DNA from 3 places in the Methylophilus glucosoxydans genome. Region 2 is predicted to be linked to each of the others. Evidence: predicted binding sites of a transcription regulator. Region 2 holds the regulator's gene; each other region holds the start of a gene.
The links. Region 2 encodes sigma-54, which starts transcription at its own class of promoters, with help from an activator protein. Its sites were predicted from a motif close to TGGCACNNTTCCTGCT; they were not measured.

Region 1: nifE (nitrogenase iron-molybdenum cofactor biosynthesis protein NifE) is a predicted target of sigma-54. The motif match lies at 3,380-3,395, and genes of this name have one in related genera.
Region 3: nifV (homocitrate synthase) is a predicted target of sigma-54. The motif match lies at 2,444-2,459, and genes of this name have one in related genera.

What each region holds. Positions count from the first base shown of each region.
Region 1 is NZ_JBHTJW010000003.1:139,009-145,979, forward strand. It holds gene nifX (nitrogen fixation protein NifX) at 44-454, opposite strand; gene nifN (nitrogenase iron-molybdenum cofactor biosynthesis protein NifN) at 477-1,901, opposite strand; gene nifE (nitrogenase iron-molybdenum cofactor biosynthesis protein NifE) at 1,915-3,345, opposite strand; gene fdx (ISC system 2Fe-2S type ferredoxin) at 4,230-4,568, opposite strand; gene hscA (Fe-S protein assembly chaperone HscA) at 4,565-6,439, opposite strand; gene iscA (iron-sulfur cluster assembly protein IscA) at 6,486-6,809, opposite strand; gene erpA (iron-sulfur cluster insertion protein ErpA) at 6,826-6,971, opposite strand, start outside.
Region 2 is NZ_JBHTJW010000001.1:85,341-92,311, forward strand. It holds gene ACFQ1T_RS00395 (anhydro-N-acetylmuramic acid kinase) at 1-504, opposite strand, end outside; gene tyrS (tyrosine--tRNA ligase) at 629-1,867, shown strand; gene ACFQ1T_RS00405 (RNA polymerase factor sigma-54) at 1,913-3,457, opposite strand; gene lptB (LPS export ABC transporter ATP-binding protein) at 3,464-4,207, opposite strand; gene lptA (lipopolysaccharide transport periplasmic protein LptA) at 4,216-4,830, opposite strand; gene lptC (LPS export ABC transporter periplasmic protein LptC) at 4,889-5,512, opposite strand; gene ACFQ1T_RS00425 (KpsF/GutQ family sugar-phosphate isomerase) at 5,538-6,539, opposite strand; gene ACFQ1T_RS00430 (cation:proton antiporter) at 6,764-6,971, shown strand, end outside.
Region 3 is NZ_JBHTJW010000003.1:120,834-127,804, forward strand. It holds gene nifD (nitrogenase molybdenum-iron protein alpha chain) at 1-565, shown strand, start outside; gene nifK (nitrogenase molybdenum-iron protein subunit beta) at 580-2,139, shown strand; gene nifV (homocitrate synthase) at 2,492-3,640, shown strand; gene cysE (serine O-acetyltransferase) at 3,631-4,383, shown strand; gene nifW (nitrogenase-stabilizing/protective protein NifW) at 4,418-4,753, shown strand; gene ACFQ1T_RS12335 (electron transfer flavoprotein subunit beta/FixA family protein) at 4,926-5,771, shown strand; gene ACFQ1T_RS12340 (electron transfer flavoprotein subunit alpha/FixB family protein) at 5,806-6,897, shown strand; gene ACFQ1T_RS12345 (FAD-dependent oxidoreductase) at 6,900-6,971, shown strand, end outside.

The DNA.
Region 1 (6,971 bases), on a different contig from region 2:
GCTCTGTGTTCTCGGCGTCTCTGTGGTAAATAGCCTTTAAAACCTATACCGTTTCTTCTTCCTCATCAAAATCGACCGTTGTGGCCTGGTCTTTAAGCAGGGCTTTGCGTAACCAGGGGGGTGGGGTGCCTTTGAGCACATCCTGCAATTTGCCTAAAATTTCGTCTATCGGTTCATCAGCGGTGACCTTGACCGGGTGTATCTTGTGCGCCACCACACGGGCAGCGGCGGAGCCACCGATGGCCGCCACATACAGCAGCGCACAGTCCTTGATGACTTCCAGCTTGGGTGCCAGCTTGTCTTCGTTGCCGTCTTCTTTTAAGTCGCCATCAAACGGCACCGAGTGTAAAAACGTCCAGTTTTCCGGCGTCAGCTCATAAATGGCCAGGTGCTTGGCCCAGCCAAAGTGGGCGTCGACCCGTTTTAAATCCTGTGTGGCAAATGCGACTTTCATGTGGGGGTTCCTTTACGCGGGGTTAACTGAAATGCACAGTGCTTTCTAAATGCATGTCGCTTGCGCTGTGGCAACTGCCAGCAGGCGTACAACTGTTGCAGCCAGTGGCGGCACCAGCCTCGCTTGCTGGTGCGGGATACCAGTGATCAGGGGCTGGTTCATGGCTCTGTGCCAGAAAGGTGTTGGCCAGTTCAAATGCCAGATCACGCGTGCCCCGGTAGCCCACGCTAATTTTGTGTGCGGCGCCGATACGGTCAAAAGTCGGAATGCCGATACGGATAAAAGGCAGATGCAGGCGCTCGGCCAGTTGCCTGCCGTGCGAGTGGGTGAGCAGCAGGTCACAGTCTTGTGCCAGCACTTCCAGATCTTCCAGATCACCGATTTGCACCTGTTCTATAGGCAGTTGCGCCAATAACGGCGAGTGAGTGGTGGTCACCGCGCGCAAGTCACAGCCCATCTCTAGCAAAAACTGGCCGTAGCTCCACAACATGTCGGGTTCGGCACCGATAGCGACGGTTTTGCCGCCAGTATAAAAATGCGCATCCAGCATGGCGTCCTGACACTGGCTGCGCTGGCGGCGCAGTTTCATCGGCACGGGGGTGCCGGTGAGTTCGGACAGGCATTGCACAAAGTCATCACTGGCGGCCAGTCCGGTCAGCCGCTCAAACAGACGGTAGGGGACGCCACATTGGGCTTCCAGCGCCTGCGCTGCCGGGCGCATCTGCTCGCCGATAGCGAGCGTATAGCGTGCCGTGCCCAAGGTCTGTAACTGCTCCAGCGTGGTGCCGCCCAAGGTAGTCGGTGTAAAGTCGTCCGGGATATGGCCATCCAGCGAGCCAGAAATATCGGGCACTATCACCGCCTCCAGCCCGAACAGTTCGACAATGTCGCGAATTTCCTGCAAGTCGCCCGGTGTTAAATGGCTGCCAGCCAGCACATTGACGCGGCGCGCATGGCGCACGCTCACAGGTTGGGCAAAGTGCTGCACTATTTTCAGCACCGCCTTGCTCCAGCCATCCTGAAACGCGCCCACGTAGTCAGGCGTCGATACATACAGGATATGCATGTCAGCCAGCTCGGGGTGTTTTTGCGCAATCAGCTTGAGATAGGCATCCACATCATCGCCCTTGGTTTCGGTCAGCCCCGTAGAGGCGATGCCGAGGATGGAGGGCTGGTTGCGTTTCCAGATATTGACGATGGTCTGCTCGATATTGTCCATGCCACCAAGGATGGTGGTGACCTCGCTCATGGCCGTGGTTTGCATGGGGATCATTTCGCGGAAATGCCGCACAAACAATACCAGCCCGAATGAAGTACAGCCCTGCGAACCATGCAGGGTAGGCAGGCAGTGCTGCAAGCCCATAAAGGCCAGCGCCGCGCCTATCGGTGCGCTCATCTTGAGCGGGTTGACGCTACAGGCTTTACCGGGGTTGAGTACTTGTGCCATGGTCTTGTTCCCTTCAGGCCGCGATGTCGCCGCTGGTCAGTGGCGGCTCATCGCTGCTGACCGCCGTTTCCCACGGCGCTGGTTGCCGCACCTGTTGCCACACCGGGTGATACAGCGATTGCGTGATGTTTTTGACCAGTTCCACCATGCCCACATAGCCCGCATACGCATGGTGACGTTCCTGGTTAATATCCAGCCACGGCATTTTGGCCTTGAGCGCCACAAACTGGCTGCGCCCACCCGAGAGCATGATGTCGGCCTTTGCTTCCTTGAGCATGGCATACATATCGCGTGGCCGCATGTCGTCTATCATGTGGGCATCCTCGCCCATGATTTCCTTGATCTTTTCCTTGTCTTCCTCGGTGGATTTTTTGACGCTGGTGCCCACCACCTCCATGCCTGCTTCCTGTAAGGCTGACACCACAGACCAGGATTTGACCCCGCCGGTAATCAGCAACACACGCTTGCCACTCAGGCGTAATTTGTAATCTGCAATCGCCGCCCAGGCGCGGGCTTCCTCGCGTGCAATAAGCGCTTCGGTACGCGTCATCAACTCGGCATCCGCCCCTTGCTGTATCAGCAGGCGGGCAATCTGGCGCAAGCTGTCGCTCATGTCGCCAATGCCGTAAAACGAACCTTCAAAAAACGGAATGCCATAACGCTCTTCCATCTTGCGCGCCACATTAATCATGGCCTTGGAACACACCATCATTGCCGCCTTGGCGCGGTGTGATTGCGCAACCTCGTGATATTTTGCATCGCCAGAGATACAAGCCAGCACGCGGATACCCAACTCATCCAGCAGTGGTTTGACCTGCCATAACTCCCCGGCCAGGTTATATTCGCCAATAATATTAATGTCGTACGGCGTGGTGTAATCAGGCTCCTGCGTGCCGATCACATGCGCTAGCAAGGCCTCACCCGCCAGCTTGTTGCCCAGGTTTTTTGGTCCGGCAAAGCCAGGTGAATTGACTGGGATCACCGGCTTGCCAAACTTTTCGCTGGCTTTCTTGCACACAGCCTCAATGTCATCGCCGGTCAGTGCAGGCACGCAGGTCTGGTAAACAAACACCGCAGGCGGGTCATATTTGGTGATGATTTCTTTAATCGCCTTGAACAACCGTTTTTCACCACCATAAATCACATCCAGTTCGTTCATGTCGGTGGTAAAGCCAGTTCTATAGAGACTGGAATCAGAGGACTTGGCGCCACGGTTATCCCAGGAATTCCCCTCACAGGCAATCGGCCCATGTACCAGATGCGCGACATCGGTAATCGGCTGCAAGGCGATCTTGGCACCATCAAACGCGCAGCCACCGGCGGCAGCACCAGGCGTCAATTGCTTGGTACAACCTTTCTTGCGTGCTTTTTCATCCTTGGCCTGATTTTTATCGCAGCCGGGTTCATTAAACACGTCCTGAATTTTTTCGTTCAAACTTGCCATGACAAGACACCTTTGGAGTTCTTGTTGTGGTTATTGCAAGGAATGTGCCACGCTGTTTATGTGTTTTAACTGTATGAATTTAAAGAACATTATTTTAAGTTATTGAATGTCGGAAAGCAGACAAATGCGACAATCGGTGTGGTGATAGATGGCATGTTGTAGGGTGGGCATGGATGCCCACGCGGAGGATTGTTTGTTGTTTGTGATGTTCTTTTTCGCCTCTCAGCGAGTTACTTTTCTTTGCTTGCACAAAGATAAAGTAACCAAAAGAAAGTGCACCCCAGCTTCCGCTTGTTTCCTGCGTTGCTCGTCAAAATAAGCGCTCGCAGAACTCATCCTAGCGGCCTGCACAAATCGCAGTCCACCGCGGGATTCGGACAGCCGCTCGCTTGATCTTATTTTGCCTGCGCTACTCGGCGCGGCAGATGGGGACCCCGAAAACCAGATTGGCGCAACGGTCCGTGGATTGAATAAAGGAATTGCTGTTTTTCAACGGTTCAAACTTCAACGATGCGAGTTTGGTGAGATAAATCCCATTCCATCGCGCTGAGTAGCGGAAACAAAGTAAGGAAGAAGGGAGCGACTGTCTGAGTCCCGCAGCAGCTCACGTTTTATGTGAGCTGCCAGGTCGAGTTTCGTGACCGCTTACTTTGTTGAGCAACGCAAGGGAGCCGAAGGCCGTGATGGCTGGGTGTCGTCCTCTTTGGTTACTTTCTGGGGGACAAGCACCAGAAAGTGACTCGCCTAGAGGCGAAAAAGAACATTGCAAACAAAAATCAATCATCCGCGTGGGCATCCATGCCTCCCTAAAGCTACGATAATCAATTAAACAGTCAGCAGAATAACGTTTTTACACCGTCATCCAGCTTAAACAGCAAAAGTCCTCAATCCATCTCTCTGGCATGATTCAAACTGTATTTCGGCAAAGCAATCGTCAACGCTTCACTGCCTATTTTCACCTGGCAAGCCAGTCTGGATTGCGGCGTTAATCCCCAGGCTTTATCCAACTGGTCTTCTTCCTCATCACTGGCAGCTGCCAGGCTGGCATTACCCTGCTGGATGATCACATGGCAGGTGCTACAGGCACACACGCCGTCGCAGGCATGTTCAAGTGCGATGCCTGCATTGAGCAGGGTGTCGCACAACACTTTGCCTGGTTTGGCTTCAATCTGCATACCTTGCGGGCAGAGTTCGGGGTGGGGGAGGATGGTGAGTTGGGTCATACGGTCAGGCTTTCCAGATGCTGGCCTGTGAGTGCCTGCTGTATGCTTTGGTCCATGCGGCGTGCGGCAAAGCTGGCGGAGGCATTGTTGAGGGCTTCGGTGGCATGGCGTAGGTCTTCGACTTTGTTGCTGTCACCCATGATCAGGGTTTCCGCCAGCGCGTAAATATGTTGCCAGATATGGTCCCATTCTGCTTTGCTGAGCAGGTTGTGGCCGTCTTCGGCCATGGCGGTTTCGGTGGCGTCCAGCAAGCGTCTGGCTTCCACCTGGGCTTCGCGCAAGGCGCGCATGCGCTTGTCGTGTTCGGCGTGATCGACACCCGCACGCAGCAGGCGGGTGATCTCGTCTTCGCTCAGGCCGTAGGAGGGCTTGATGCTGATTTGCGCAGCGACGCCGCTGGTTTGCTCTATGGCAGAGACCGAGAGCAGGCCGTCGGCATCGACCTGGAAGGTGACGCGGATACGGGCGGCGCCGGCTACCATGGGCGGGATGCCGCGCAGTTCGAAGCGGGCCAGCGAGCGGCATTCGGCCACCAGTTCGCGTTCGCCCTGAACCACATGAAAGCTCATGGCGGTCTGGCCGTCTTTAAAGGTGGTGAAATCCTGCGCGCGTGCCGTGGGCAGGGTGGCGTTGCGCGGGATGATTTTTTCGCTGAGGCCGCCCATGGTTTCCATGCCCAGCGACAGCGGGATGACATCCAGCAGCAGCCATTCCTGGTCTGAGCGGTTGCCTGCCAGCGCATTGGCTTGCATGGCGGCACCTAGCGCCACCACCTGGTCGGGGTCGAGGTTGGTGAGCGGTGGCTGTTTGAAAAAATCGGCCACGGCTTGCCGCAGTTGCGGCATGCGGGTGGCGCCACCGACCAGCACCACACCCTGAATGTCGTTTGTTTGCAAGCCTGCATCACGCAGTGCACGGCGCACCGGACTAAAGGTTTTGGCCAGCAGAGGCTGGCTCAGCTCAAAAAACAGTTCGCGGCTGAGGATGGCGTGGATGTCGCCGTGGCTGGACAGGCTGCAACGGAGTTCGGTGCTGCCCTGGCTGGTCAGGCGCTCTTTGGCCTGACGGCATTCATTGAGCAGGCTGCGCATGTCAGCAGCGTCTAACGTGTGCAATTGCAATGTGCTACACAGCCACTGGTAGATGGCGAGGTCAAAATCATCGCCGCCCAGGGCTGAATCACCACTGGTGGCCAGTACCTCAAATACGCCACGGTTCAAGCGCAGGATAGAAAAATCAAAGGTGCCGCCACCGAGGTCGTAGACGCAATACACGCCTTCAGCGGCGTTATCCAGCCCGTAAGCAATGGCGGCGGCAGTCGGCTCGTTAAGCAGGCGCAAGACATTGATACCGGCCAGTGTGGCGGCGTCCTTGGTGGCCTGACGCTGGGCATCGTCAAAATAGGCAGGGACAGTAATCACGGCGCCGGTGAGTTCACCGCCCAGGCTGTGTTCGGCGCGTGCACGCAACACTTTGAGGATGTCGGCAGAAATTTCGACCGGGCTGCGCACCCCGGCCACGGTCTCCAGTTTGACCATGCCCGGGCTGTCTACCAGGCGATAAGGCAACTGCCCCAGGTGTTGTATGTCTTGCAGGCCGCGTCCCATCAGACGCTTGACCGAGACGATGGTGTTGCGCGGGTCACTGGCGGCGGCAAACTTGGCCTCCCAGCCCACGGTGGTCTCAGCCACCTGATAGCGCACCACCGAAGGCAGCAGGTGGCGACCATGGTCATCGGCCAGTGCCACACATTCGCCACTGCGCACGGTGGCCACCAGCGAGTTGGTGGTGCCGAGATCTATGCCGACGGCCAGTCTGTGCTGGTGGGGCGCTGCACTTTGCCCCGGTTCTGCAATTTGCAACAGTGCCATAGTCACTCCTCAGAATACGCTGCGCGGGCATGCCCCGCTGTGAAACTTAAACGCTGAAACTCTCGCCGCAGCCACAGTTGGCCTTGGCATTGGGGTTGCTAAACTTAAAGCCTTCGTTGAGGCCTTCTTTGGTGTAGTCCAGTTCGGTGCCATCGAGATAGACCAGGCTGGTTGGGTCTACCAGCACCTTGATGCCATGGCTTTCAAAAATCTGGTCTTCTTCACGCGCTTCATCCACAAATTCCAGCGTGTAGGCCATGCCGGAGCAGCCCGAAGTTTTAACACCGACGCGCAAGCCGAGGCCCTTGCCGCGGCTTTCCAGGAATTTTTGTACACGCCCGGCGGCGCTGGGGGTAAGGGTAACAGTCATGTTCGACTCCAGTGGTTTATACCGAGAACGAGCTGCCACACCCACAGGTGGAGGTGGCGTTAGGGTTGGTAATGACAAAGCGCGCGCCTTCCAGGCCTTCCTGGTAGTCTATGGTGGCGCCCATCATGTATTGAAAGCTCATGGCATCTACCAGCAGCGACA
Region 2 (6,971 bases):
TGCACTCGTAAACACCGCTTGGTGGAAGGCCGGCACTAACGGTGCACCTTGGCCGCCGGCGGCAATATCGCGACTTCTGAAGTCGCCAATGACCGTGATCCCTGTTAATTCTGCCAAGCGGGCATGGTTGCCCAATTGTATGGTGTATGCCATGCCCTCTGCCAGTGTCGGACAGTGCCGGATGGTCTGGCCATGGCAACCGATGGCTGTCACGGCCTCGGCACGGATGTCGGCGAGCTTAAGCAGTTGCTTGACGGCTTGCGCGTAGAGTTCTGCGAGCTGGTTAGCAACCACTGCGGCCTCGTGTAACTCGTTATTGGCGGGCGTGTGCAAGGCCAGTAGACGCTGTTTAAGCGCGTCAGGGTAGGGAAGAAAGTAGGTGGCCGTTTGTGTCAGTTGCTCGCCCCGTTGCGAGGTGAGCACGGCATCCACCCCGTCCAGGCTGGTGCCAGACATCAGTCCAATAAACAAACGTGGCTGGGAGCGATCGGCAGAAACTTGCATGGGTGTCATTTTAACACTGCTCCAGCCGCGCTTACAGAAATGCATGGGATTACGTTAAAATAGCTGTTTTACTTATTTGAGACGGTGCCATCAGTGCGCATCGTTGTATTTGACGGATACCCGCATGACCGATACCAAACAACCCTCATCTGAAGTGCCAGCATTGAGCCCAGAAATTGCCAAGGCGTTGGCCATTATCAAGCGTGGCGCAGATGAGTTACTGATCGAGCAGGAGCTGGTCGAGAAACTGAAAACAGGCAAGCCTTTACGTGTGAAAGCAGGCTTTGACCCTACCGCGCCGGACTTGCACCTGGGTCATACCGTCCTCATTAATAAATTGCGCCAGTTGCAGGATCTGGGCCATCAGATTTTATTCCTGATCGGTGACTTTACCGGCATGATTGGTGACCCGACTGGCAAAAGCGCCACCCGTCCACCCTTAACCGTGGAGCAGGTCAAGGCCAACGCCGATACCTATGCCGCACAAGTCTTCAAGATTCTTGATCCTGCCAAAACCGAGATTGTCTTTAACTCCAACTGGTTAAGTGAACTTGGCGCGGCGGGGATGATTAAACTGGCTGCCAGCCATACCGTGGCCCGCATGCTGGAGCGCGATGACTTTTCCAAACGCTTCAAGGGTAATCAACCGATTGCGATTCACGAGTTTCTGTACCCGTTACTGCAAGGATATGATTCGGTCGCCCTGCAAGCGGATCTTGAGCTCGGTGGTACCGACCAGAAGTTTAACCTGCTCATGGGGCGTGAGTTGCAAAAGCAGGCCGGCCAGTCGCAGCAATGTGTGCTGATGATGCCGCTGCTGGAAGGGTTAGATGGCGTCAATAAAATGTCTAAATCACTCGGTAACTACATTGGCATTAGCGAGGTGCCAGAGACTATTTTTGCCAAGATCATGTCGATTTCAGATGAACTGATGTGGCGCTATATTGATTTGCTGTCTTTTGCGACGCTGGAAACCATTGCCGAATGGAAGGCGCAAGTCGCCAGCGGTGAAAATCCCCGCAATATCAAGGTCGGCTTTGCCCAAGAAATTGTGGCGCGTTTCCATGGTCAAGCCGCGGCTGAAAAAGCCTTGCAGGACTTCCAGACCCGTGCCAAAGGCGGCATCCCGGATGACGTGCCCGAAGTTGAAGTGACCATTGAAGGCGAGAGCATCGGCATTAGCCAATTGTTAAAACAGGCGGGCTTGGTTGAAAGCACCAGTGAAGCCATGCGCGCAGTGCAGCAAGGCGGCGTCAAGCTCGACAGCGTCAAGGTGGATGATAAGAATCTGCCTTTGACTAAAGGTGTGACAGTGATCGCACAGGTGGGTAAACGTAAATTTGCCAAGATCACAATCAGGTGATTTGAGCTGAGAAACAAAAAAGGCCGCATCTGCGGCCTTTTTTGTTTAGAGCGTTTTGCGCAAGTTCGCGGGCGGAATATTCAGGGACTCGCGATATTTGGCTATGGTACGGCGGGCAACGACGATACCTTGTTGTGCCAGTGTGTCGGTGATCTGGTTGTCCGACAAAGGCTTTTTCGGGTTTTCTTCGGCCACCATTTGCTTGATCAAGGCGCGGATAGCGGTGGCAGAGCAGGAGCCGCCTGCATCTGTGGCCACCGAGCTGCCAAAGAAGTATTTGAGTTCATAGACGCCACGCGGTGTGAGCATATACTTATGTGTGGTGACGCGGGAAACTGTGCTTTCATGCAAGTCGAGTTCTTCGGCGATTTCACGAAGCACCAGTGGCCGCATGGCAATTTCACCATGTTCAAAGAAGTTGCGCTGGCGATCTACAATGGCTTGTGACACGCGCAAAATGGTCGAGAAGCGCTGCTGGATATTTTTAATCATCCACTTGGCTTCCTGCATCTGGCTTTGCAGGTATTGGCCTGAACTCTCGCGGTTGCGCTTGAGGATGTCCGCATACATCTGGTTGATGCGCAGTTTGGGGATCACGCCATCATTTAAAGAGGCGACCCAAATGCCCTTGATTTTTTTAACCACCACATCGTGCTGGATAAAGTGATCGTGACTAAAGCTGGAAAACTCGCTGCCGGGTCTGGGGTTTTGCTGGCGGATCAGGTGCTGCGCCGCCTTGAGTACCGCTTCATCGCAACCAAGCACCTTGCGCAGTTTGACAAAGTCTTTGTTGGCAAGCAGCGCCAGGTGGTCTTTGGCAATGGCAATGGCGGTTTGCAAGTGTGGCGTTTCTTGCGGCAAACGCGTCAGTTGCAAGAGCAGGCACTCGCGTAAATCGCGCGCACCTACGCCTACAGGGTCCAGATTCTGGATCAGCTTGAGGGCGGTTTCCAGTTCCAGCAGCTCGACCTCAAGTTCGAGTGGCAAGTGCTCCACAATCTCCTGCAGATCTTGCTCCAGATAGCCATCATCAGTGATGCTATCCAGTAGCAGTTTGACCAGGCTCATGTCACGTTGCGATAAATGTGCCAGTTGTATCTGATCAATCAGATGCTCGCGCAAACTGATGCTGGTGGTTTCCTGTCTGGAAAAGTCACTGTCTTCGTCTTCCTGATGATTGCGTCCGGCTTCGTCCCAGTTGCTGGTGCTGCCAAACTCTTCATAATCATCTTCAAACTCTGGCGGCGTGAATTCCTCGTTTAAATTGGGCAGGTCGCTCTCGCTCCCGCCCAGCTCATCGTGCAAGTCTTCACGCAGACTTTCTGCCGGTGCGGTGATCTCTTGCTGCGTTGCCATGTCAAACGAGCTGGCATCTGTCGGCTCAGCTTCTACAGTGGGGGGAGGCGGTGTGTTATCTTCAAACTCGCCTTCTTCACCGTCTGACATTTCCAGTAACGGGTTTTCCTGCAGGATGGTTTCCAGTTCCTGGTTCAGTTCCAGCGTGGAAAGTTGCAGCAAACGGATCGATTGCTGCAGCTGCGGCGTCAGCGCCAGATTTTGCGAAATACGTAATTGCAGGTTCTGTTTCATGACGGATTACAGCCTAAAATTCTTGCCCAGATACACTTCACGCACACCTTCATTCTGAATGATTTCATCGGGCGTGCCTGCTGCAAACACAGCGCCTTCATTGACAATATAAGCGCGGTCACAGATATCCAGCGTTTCGCGCACATTGTGGTCGGTGATTAAAATACCAATATTCTGACTGCTCAGGTAGCGGATGATTTTCTGGATTTCGATCACCGCAATCGGATCAATCCCGGCGAACGGTTCATCCAGCAAAATAAATTTAGGGTCAGTGGCCAGGCAGCGCGCAATTTCAACGCGTCGACGTTCGCCGCCAGACAAGCTGACGGCCTGACTGTTGCGGATGTGCTGGATATGCAATTGATCCAGCAAGGACTCAAGCCTCGCCTCACGCTGCTCTTCCGTATAGGGACGGGTTTCAAGAATGGCGAGTATGTTGTCGGTTACGCTGAGCTTGCGGAAAATGGATGCTTCTTGGGGCAGATAAGCCAGGCCCATGCGCGCGCGCTCATGCATGGGCGCGCGGCTCACGTCGGCGCCATTCAGCGTAATGTTGCCTTCATCCAGCGCAACCAACCCGACAATCATGTAAAAGCTGGTGGTTTTGCCTGCCCCGTTGGGACCCAGCAAGCCGATCACTTCGCCACTGCGTAACTCAAGCGTCGTGTTTTTGACGACGGTACGGCCCTGATAGGTTTTTTTCAGGCGGTTGACCTGCAAATGGTTCTGATCTGCTGCCATGGTTTCCATCTTTATGCTTACTCTTTGCCTTGCTCACCAGTGTTTTCGGCAGGGGCAGGTTCGACCTTGAGTTGCAAGGAGCGATTCATCCGTAACCCCTGTTGAGAGGTTGGCTTGTTGTCAATGACAGGCGGCGTGGTTTTATTTTTAGGCTGTATGGTGGCCTTGACGCGGCTGCCAGCCGTCCCGTTCGGGTTGGCTTTGGTGCCGCCAATCACCTCGGCATACTCGGCGTTGGCGTCGTAGCTGATGTAGTCCCCGGTCACGATGTCTTCACCACGTTTAACCCAGGCATTGGTATACAGTTGCACTTTATCCATGCGGGCGTTGTATTCGATACGTTGACCACTGCCTTGCATCCACTCGTCTTTACCGGTACGTTTTTGTTTGAACGTGGTTGGGTTGCCGGTACAGGTGCTATGTTGAAAGCCGTCCTGATCCTCGCGTACGATCATTTTGTCCGCCTTGATTTGCAAAGTGCCCTGATTAAGAATCACGTTGCCCGTGTAGATACTGATTTTTTTAGCATCGTTCACGGTCACGGTATCCGCCTCAAGCTCTATCGGTTGATCTCGGTCGGATTCTTCGGCCAGCACACTCAGCGGCATGGACAATAGCGCCCATACGCTCATGCAGATCGCTAAAAATAAGGGCTTGTGCGTGTTCAACTCATTTCTCCATAATCAACGGTCATTGGCGTTCTGTGTTTGACGCCTGGGCCGGGCTTGCCAAATTGCTGGCGACGGGTGGACGCTCATAATGCACATGCACCCGGTTAAACAATTGCATGGTATCAGCCCGGTTATCAAAACGCATGCCCGTGCCTGTAATTACTGTCGCCGGTTTTTGGCGGATGACCACCGGCTGGTCTGTGTGTGCCACCTCGGTATCCGGCTCCAGCCAAAGCCGCTCGGTTTGCATTTGTGTTTCTGGCTTGGTGGCGGAGGCTTGGCGGATCACCTTGACCTGTTTGCTAAACTCCACCAGTTTACCATTGGCGGAAACACGTCCTTGCTGACCATAAATTTGCGTGTAAGGCTTGTTCAGGCCAAACTGGGTAAAGCGTGGCCGCTGCAATTCTGTATAGTCATTGGCAGGAAAGTGGCGCATTTTTGCGGCCGCCAGCACATATTTGGTATTACCGGACGCATCCGTGCGGGTACTCACAAAGTTGTACAACATGTAGTCCGGCGCTTGGCGATTAAGTATGTTCATTTTGAGTGCTTGCTCTTGTACATTCTGGTTAATCCAGAAGGTCAGCAGCGCCAGCAACAGCATTAACGCAATCGGCAACAAAATGGGGTGTTTAAGCATGCCTGAATTCTAATGCCTGTTTAAGCTAAACGACTTTGGCTTTCAATAAGTCATGCATATTGAATGCCCCTACCAACTGCCCTTGGGCATCTACTGCCAAAAAGCCATTTATTTTGTGCTGCTCCATCATGTTAACTGCTTCAACCGCCATCTGATTCGTCTCCAGCAAATACGGCTGTTTGTTCATCACGGTATCAATTGATGCCTGTGGATTGTTCTTGCCCTGCATAAACAAGCGGCGCAAATCGCCATCGGTAAAAATGCCTATTGGGCGTTGCGCGTGGTCCACAATAGCCGTGAAGCCCATGCCCTTGAGTGAAATTTGCGTGATGGCTTCCTGAATGGAGGCGTGTTGATCAATTTGGGGCACGGCCGCGCCGGTACGCATGACATCCTTGATGCGCACCAGTAGCCGTCTGCCCAAGCTGCCACCGGGATGCGAACGGGCGAAGTCTTCGGCAGTGAACTCTCGCAAATCGAGCACGCAGAGTGCTAAAGCATCGCCAATGGCCAAGGCCGCTGTCGTGCTGGCTGTGGGAGCCAAGCCGAGTGGGCAAGCCTCATGGCTCACGGCAGCACTCAAATGCACTTCCGACTCACGTGACAAGGTGGAGTCTTCGCTGCCCGTGATGCTCAACACCCGAGCACCGATGCGGCGGATCGCAGGCAAAATATTAATAATTTCATCACTCTCGCCAGAGTTGGACAGCGCGATCACCACATCTTCTGACGTAATCATGCCCAAGTCGCCGTGGCTGGCCTCGGCCGGGTGCATGAAAAACGCCGGTGTGCCGGTACTGGCCAAGGTGGCCGCAATTTTGCCGCCGATATGGCCGGATTTGCCCATGCCTGTGACCACTACCCGGCCCTTGCAGGCCAGAATCATATGGACGGCAGCCTCAAAAGCGGTGCCAATGCGGTCTGCCAGATGCCTGATTTCATCGGCTTCGTGCAACAACACCCCTCGTGCGCGCGACACGATATCGGGTGTTTTAACAAGATGGATGCCGGAATTTGCTGTCATCATGGCGGGTTAGTATAACAAGCGAGTTGCCTGACAATAAAGTAAAACACTCTTTTTTTACGGTTTTTTTATTCTCAGGCACATTTTTTGCATAAAACAAAGTTTTGTGGCACGATGCATCATCCTGAAACAATTGCGTTTCATAATAGACCTTGACCCTTCAGCGCTGGCTGATGGCGATCAAACCCCTGTTTGACCGGCTTGGTATAAATGCGTTAGAGCTTTGCATGTTTGATTCCCTGATACATCTTTTATTACTGCTGACCAGCTCGGTCTTCGCCGTGGGCTTGTTCCGCATCCTCGGCTTGCCGGCCATGCTGGCCTATTTTGTCATCGGCATCGTGCTGGGCCCGCACGCCCTGGGCTTGCTGGAGGATGAAGAGTCTGGTCGCCAGGTGGCCGAGTTTGGTATCGTGTTTTTGATGTTTAGCATCG
Region 3 (6,971 bases), on a different contig from region 2:
GTACAACTTTTTTGGCCCATCCAAAATCGAAGAATCCCTGCGCAAGATTGCCAGCTTCTTTGACGACAGTATCAAGGAGAAAACAGAGCAGGTCATTGCCAAATACAAGGCACTGACCGATGCCGTGATTGCCAAGTACAAACCACGCCTGCAAGGCAAAAAAGTCATGCTGTTTGTCGGTGGCCTGCGTCCCCGTCACGTGATTGGTGCCTATGAGGATTTGGGCATGGAAGTGGTGGGTACCGGCTACGAGTTTGGCCACAACGATGACTACCAGCGTACCACTCACTACGTTAAGGACGGCACGCTGATCTATGACGATGTGACCGGCTACGAGTTTGAGAAGTTTGTGGAAGCCGTGCAACCAGACCTGGTCGGTTCCGGCATCAAGGAAAAATACGTGTTCCAGAAAATGGGCGTGCCTTTCCGTCAAATGCACAGCTGGGATTATTCCGGCCCTTACCACGGCTATGACGGCTTTGCGATTTTTGCCCGTGACATGGACATGGCGATTAACAACCCGGTATGGGGCTTGACCAAAGCGCCATGGCAACAAGCGGCTTAAGAGGAGAACTGAACATGAGCCAGAATGCTGATAAGGTTTTAGACCATTTTGAACTGTTTCGCGAACCCGAATATACGGAAATGTTCGCCAACAAGAAAAAGAATTTTGAATTTGCCGTGCCTGCCGACGAGGTGAAAAAGCAGGTGGAATACGCCAAAACGCAAGAGTACAAAGAGAAAAACTTTGCCCGCGAAGCGTTGACCGTGAACCCGGCAAAAGCATGCCAGCCACTCGGGGCCGTATTTGCTGCGAATGGTTTTGAAGGGACATTGCCCTTTGTGCACGGCTCACAAGGCTGCGTGGCATACTACCGCTCGCACTTCAGCCGTCACTTTAAAGAGCCGACTTCCTGCGTGTCCTCTTCCATGACGGAAGATGCAGCCGTGTTTGGTGGCTTGAACAACATGATTGATGGTTTGGCCAACTCGTATAGTTTGTACAAACCAAAAATGATTGCGGTTTCTACCACCTGCATGGCCGAGGTGATCGGCGATGACCTTAACGCCTTTATCAAGACCTCACGCGAAAAAGGCTCCATCCCGGCCGACTATGATGTGCCGTTTGCCCACACGCCAGCGTTTGTCGGCAGCCATATCACCGGCTACGATAACGCGCTCAAAGGCATTCTCAACTACTTCTGGGATGGCAAAGCCGGCACCGTGCCAGCCTTAGAGCGCAAGCCTAATGACAGCATTAACTTTATCGGCGGCTTTGACGGCTACGTGGTCGGCAACAACCGTGAAGTGAAACGCATGTTCAACGAGTTTGGCATCACCCCAACCATGCTGTGCGATCCGTCCGACGCCTGGGATACGCCGACCGATGGCGAGTTCCGCATGTATGATGGCGGCACCACACTGGAAGACACTGCCAACGCCATTCATGCCAAAGGCACCATCGTCATGCAGTCCATCTGCGCCGAAAAAACCGCCGAGTACATCCAGGGTAAGGGCCAGGAGGTGATCAAGCTGCATCACCCGGTCGGCGTTAAAGGCACGGATGAGTTTCTGATGGCTATTTCCAAACTGTCAGGTAAGCCTATTCCTGCCAGCCTGACCAAAGAGCGTGGCCGTCTGGTGGATGCCATTGCCGACTCGAGTGCCCATATCCACGGCAAGAAATTTGCCCTGTATGGTGACCCTGACCTCATGCTTGGCCTGACCGGTTTTCTGCTGGAACTGGGTGCTGAGCCAACCACGGTACTCTCCACCAATGGTGACGATGCCTGGGCCGCCAAGGTACAGGCTCTGTTTGACGCCAGCCCGTTTGGCAAAAATTGCAAGGTCTATCCGAAGAAAGATCTGTGGCACATGCGCTCCCTGTTGTTTACCGAGCCTGTCGATTTCCTGATCGGCAACACCTACGGTAAATACCTGGACCGCGACACCGGTATCCCGCTGATCCGTTTGGGTTTCCCGATTTTTGATCGCCACCATAAACACCGCTATCCGGTGTGGGGCTATCAAGGTGCCCTCAACGTGCTGGTCACTATCCTGGACAAGATTTTTGACCAGATGGACATCAGCACCAATGGCATCGCTACCACCGATTACAGCTTCGATATTATCCGCTAGTCTGTGATTGAAAACCTACCGGGTAGGGCGGTCCGATGTCTGGCCCGGTAGCCATGTAGTCCTGTCTCTTCCCCCACTTTGCAATGATCGATTGTTGAGTGTTTAAGCCTCCCACTAGGGAGGCTTTTTTTGTGCGAAGGCACTGACCGTCGGTGTACATGCCGATTCCACATCAGTCGATGGACTGGCACCCAGACATTCACGACATAACCCATCCGTTTGTCGCAAACCTTACAATCAAAATAGTCAGTAAATATATTGTTAACTCATTGTTTTTAAATGGATATAAAAGCTATACATAGCTTGGCACAGCCTGTGCTATCTCTAGGGTAATACATGCGGAGATGTCACGATGCGACAAAGCAAGCCAGTCATCAACGATACCACCTTGCGCGATGGGGAACAGACGGCGGGGGTGGCGTTTAGCCGTGAGGAAAAATTGCGAATTGCTTTGGCGCTGGCGGAGATTGGGGTGCCAGAGCTGGAGGTGGGCATCCCGGCCATGGGCGAGGCGGAAATTGCCGATATACGCGCAATTGCGGCGTTGCAATTGCCGACCAGGCTAATGGTTTGGGGGCGTATGACCGAGGGCGATTTGCTGGCATGTTTGCGCACCGGGGTGCGTCATGTGAATTTGTCCTTGCCGGTGTCGGATTTGCATATTGAGCGCAAATTGCGGCGTGACCGGGCGTGGGTGTTGCAGCAGGTGGCGCAGGTGGTCTCGCAGGCGTGTCAAGAGGGCTTGCAGGTGTCAGTGGGCGGTGAAGATGCTTCCCGCGCCGACCCGCAGTTTTTGCAGCAGGTGGTGGCGGTGGCCGAGACGGCGGGCGCTTGCCGCTTTCGTTATGCCGATACCCTGGGCGTCCTTGATCCGTTTACCACGTATGAGCGCATTGCGGCTTTGCGTGCGGTCACTCCGCTGGACATCGAAATGCATGCGCATGACGACCTCGGCCTGGCCACTGCCAATGCATTGGCGGCAATTCGTGCCGGGGCCAGCCATGTCAACACCACGGTCAATGGCCTGGGTGAGCGGGCGGGCAATACGCCGCTGGAAGAAGTGGTGACCGCCTTGTGGCGCATCCACGGGCTGGATGTGGGGCTGGACATGCATGCCTTTCCAGAGATTTCGCAGCTGGTGGCGCAGGCGTCGGGCCGGGCCGTGGCGCTCAATAAAAGCATCGTCGGTGCGGCGGTGTTTACCCATGAGTCCGGCATGCATGTCGATGGCCTGCTCAAAGACCCGGCCACCTACGAAGGCTTTGACCCGGCTGCAGTCGGGCGAGAACGGCATCTGGTGCTGGGCAAGCATTCCGGTAGCCACAGTGTGCGCCATGTCTATGCGCAGCTGGGTATACGCGTGCAACATCACGAAACCGAATGGCTGCTGCAACGCATACGCCAGTTTGCAGTGAACACCAAGCGCAGCCCGGCCAGTGATGAGCTCAAACTGTTTTATCTCGAAGGCCAGACCACACCGGGGAGACTGTCATGCATGTAAATTCGCCAGTGCAGTCTGGCTTGCTAGCCCTGTTGCGCGAAGACCTCGCCTGCGTGTTTGAGCGTGATCCGGCTGCACGCAACCGGCTGGAAGTGTTGCTGACCTATCCCGGCTTGCACGCTACCTTGCTGCACCGTATCTCGCATGGCTTGTGGCGGCATGGCTGGCGGTTTGCTGCGCGCTGGCTGAGTTATGTCACGCGCATGCTGACACAGATTGATATCCACCCTGGTGCCAGCATCGGCCGCCGCTTTTTTATCGACCATGGCTGTGGTGTTGTTATCGGCGAAACCGCGGTGGTCGGCAACGATGTCACCCTGTATCACGGCGTGACGCTGGGCGGTGTGTCGTGGAATCCGGGCAAGCGGCATCCTACCCTGTGCGATGGTGTCATGGTCGGCGCAGGTGCCAAAATTCTTGGGCCGGTGGTGGTGGGCGCACGGGCCAGGGTAGGCGCCAACTCGGTGGTCATCCATGATATTCCGGCCAGGATGACGGTGGTCGGTATCCCCGGTCGCGTGGTGCTGCCTGACAACGCCAGACGCCAGCCACAGCAGGGCATAGACCTCGACCACCATCTGATGCCGGACCCGGTGGGCAAAGCGGTCACAGCTTTGCTAGACCGTATTGATCAACTGGAGCATACCCTGGCGGCGATGCGTGACAACCAGCAAGCCGCTTCCGAAGCCTTGATACAGCACAGCGTCGCCGAGGCGCGTGCACGCAAACGTTTCGATTCCTGAGCCTGCATTTCCTTTTTATGTTTGGAGAACCCTGATGAGTGCCTTGTTATCACAGATGCAATCTTTTTCTGCTGCCGAAGAGTTTTTCGCGTTTCTCGGTGTCGCCTATGACCCGCAGGTGGTACATGTCAATCGCCTGCATATCCTCAAACGCTTTCAGCAATATCTGGTGCGTGACCCTGTGAGCCAGACCTTGCCCGAGAACGAGCAGCGCAATGCCTATCAGCGCTTGTTGCATGCGGCTTATGACGACTTCGTGCGCTCCAACGCCGCTACTGAAAAAGTGTTCAAGGTGTTTCAGGAAGCCGATGGCAGCAAGACTTTTAATCTCAACAGTCTGAAACAAACATTGCCTTCACAACGTGCCTGATTTGTCGGGTTTGCGACAAATAATTTTAATGTGAGTTTTGCTTATAACTGACTGATTTTTATATATAAAAATAATTTTTTTAGCATGGCATGGTTGTTGCAATACTGAAATAAAGGGCCGGGTGTTTCTGGTCTGTCATCCAGGTAAAGTCAGGCAAAAGGAAGGATTCGATATGCATATTGTGGTTTGTATCAAGCAGGTGCCAGACAGTGCACAAATTCGGGTGCACCCGGTGACCAACACCATTATGCGTCAGGGGGTGCCGACCATTGTGAACCCGTATGATTTGTTCGCGCTGGAAGAAGCGTTGCGCCTGAAAGATGAATATGGTGCGCGCGTGACCGTGCTCACCATGGGGCCACCGATGGCCGAGGCGGCCTTGCGCAAGGCGATTTCTTATGGCGCAGACGATGCCGTGCTGGTGACCGACCGTATTTTTGCCGGGTCTGACACCTTGGCCACCAGCTATGCGCTGGCTGCGGCCATCCAGCAGATCAGCAAAGATATTACTGTTGATTTGGTGTTTACCGGCAAGCAGACCATTGATGGCGATACTGCGCAAGTCGGCCCCGGCGTCGCAAAACGGCTGGAGATGCAGTTGCTCACCTATGTTTCAAAAATCCGTTCGCTGGATACTGACAAGCAGGAAATCGTGGTCGAGCGCCGTTCTGAGGGCGGCGTGCAGGTGCTCAAAACCAAAATCCCCAGCCTGATTACCGTGCTCGAAGGCAATAACGAAATGCGTTTTGCCACCATGGCCAATATGTTCCGTGCTGCCCGTTATCCGGTCAAAATCTGGAACAAAGACGCCGCCGGGATTGAAGACCCGACCAAAACCGGCCTGAAAGGCTCGCCTACCGTGGTTTCCAAAGTGTTTGCACCGACACCACGCGCGACCAAGGCCGAGATCATTCAATGCGAAAGCAACGAGCCCAAAGACCTGAGCGTGACCTTGCTCGCCAAAATGTTTACCAAGTTTCCCAACATCGAGAAAGAGCTGCTGAAGCGGTCGGCTTGAACAGATCCAGGGAGCATGAAGTAAAGGAATCCATATGAGTGAAGAAACCAAAAAACCGGCACCGGCAGGCAAGAAGAAATTTGAGCTTGATGAGCGTCTGAAAGCGTATAAAGGCGTCTGGGTGTTTATTGAACATGAGCGCGGCGCCATACATCCCGTTTCGCTGGAATTATTGGGCGAAGGCCGCAAACTGGCCGATATGCTGGGTGTGGAATTGGCAGGCGTGGTGATGGGTCCTCCCGGAGAGACCACCCGCAGTTTTTGCCAGGAGGCCTTTTACCATGGCGCAGACCTGTGCTACCTGATTGAAGACCCGCTGCTGCAAGATTATCGTAACGAGCCTTATACCAAAGGGCTGACCGATCTGGTCAACAAATACCAGCCTGAAATCTTGTTCCTTGGTGCAACCACATTGGGCCGCGATTTGGCAGGCAGTGTCGCCACCACGCTCAAAACCGGCCTCACTGCTGACTGTACCGAGCTCAATATCGACCTCGACGTGCGCAGCCTGCTGGCGAGTCGCCCAACCTTTGGTGGCTCCTTGCTGTGTACCATTCAGACCCTGAATTATCGGCCGCAAATGGCCACGGTGCGGCCACGTGTGATGGCGATGCCAGAGCGCGACGCGACGCGCAATGGCCGCATCATTGAAGACACCTTGAGCATGATAGAAGACAGCATCATTACCAAAGTGCTGGAGTTTATCCCGGACGAGATGCAAGACAAACCGCAACTGCCATTTGCCGACATTATCGTCGCCGGTGGTCGCGGCATGAAAAAGCCGGAAAACTTCAAACTGATCTGGGAACTGGCGCAAGTGCTGGGTGCCGAAGTCGGGGCTACGCGCCCCGTGGTGCAGGCCGGTTGGGTGGAACTGGACCGTCAGGTCGGGCAATCTGGAAAAACCGTGCGCTCAAAACTCTATATCGCGGTGGGCATTTCCGGTGCCATCCAGCACAGGGTCGGCATGGATGCCTCGGATGTGATTATCGCCATCAACAACGACCCCAATGCGCCGATTTTTGACTTTGCTCACTATGGCATTGTCGGCAATGCCATGACCATATTACCAGCGCTGACCGAGGCATTTAAGGCACACCTGGCAACCGCAAGAAAGGCAGGCTAAGCATGAGTGAAAAATTTGATGTGATCATTGTGGGCGCGGGCCCATCTGGCAATGCCGCCGCCTTGCGTCTGGCA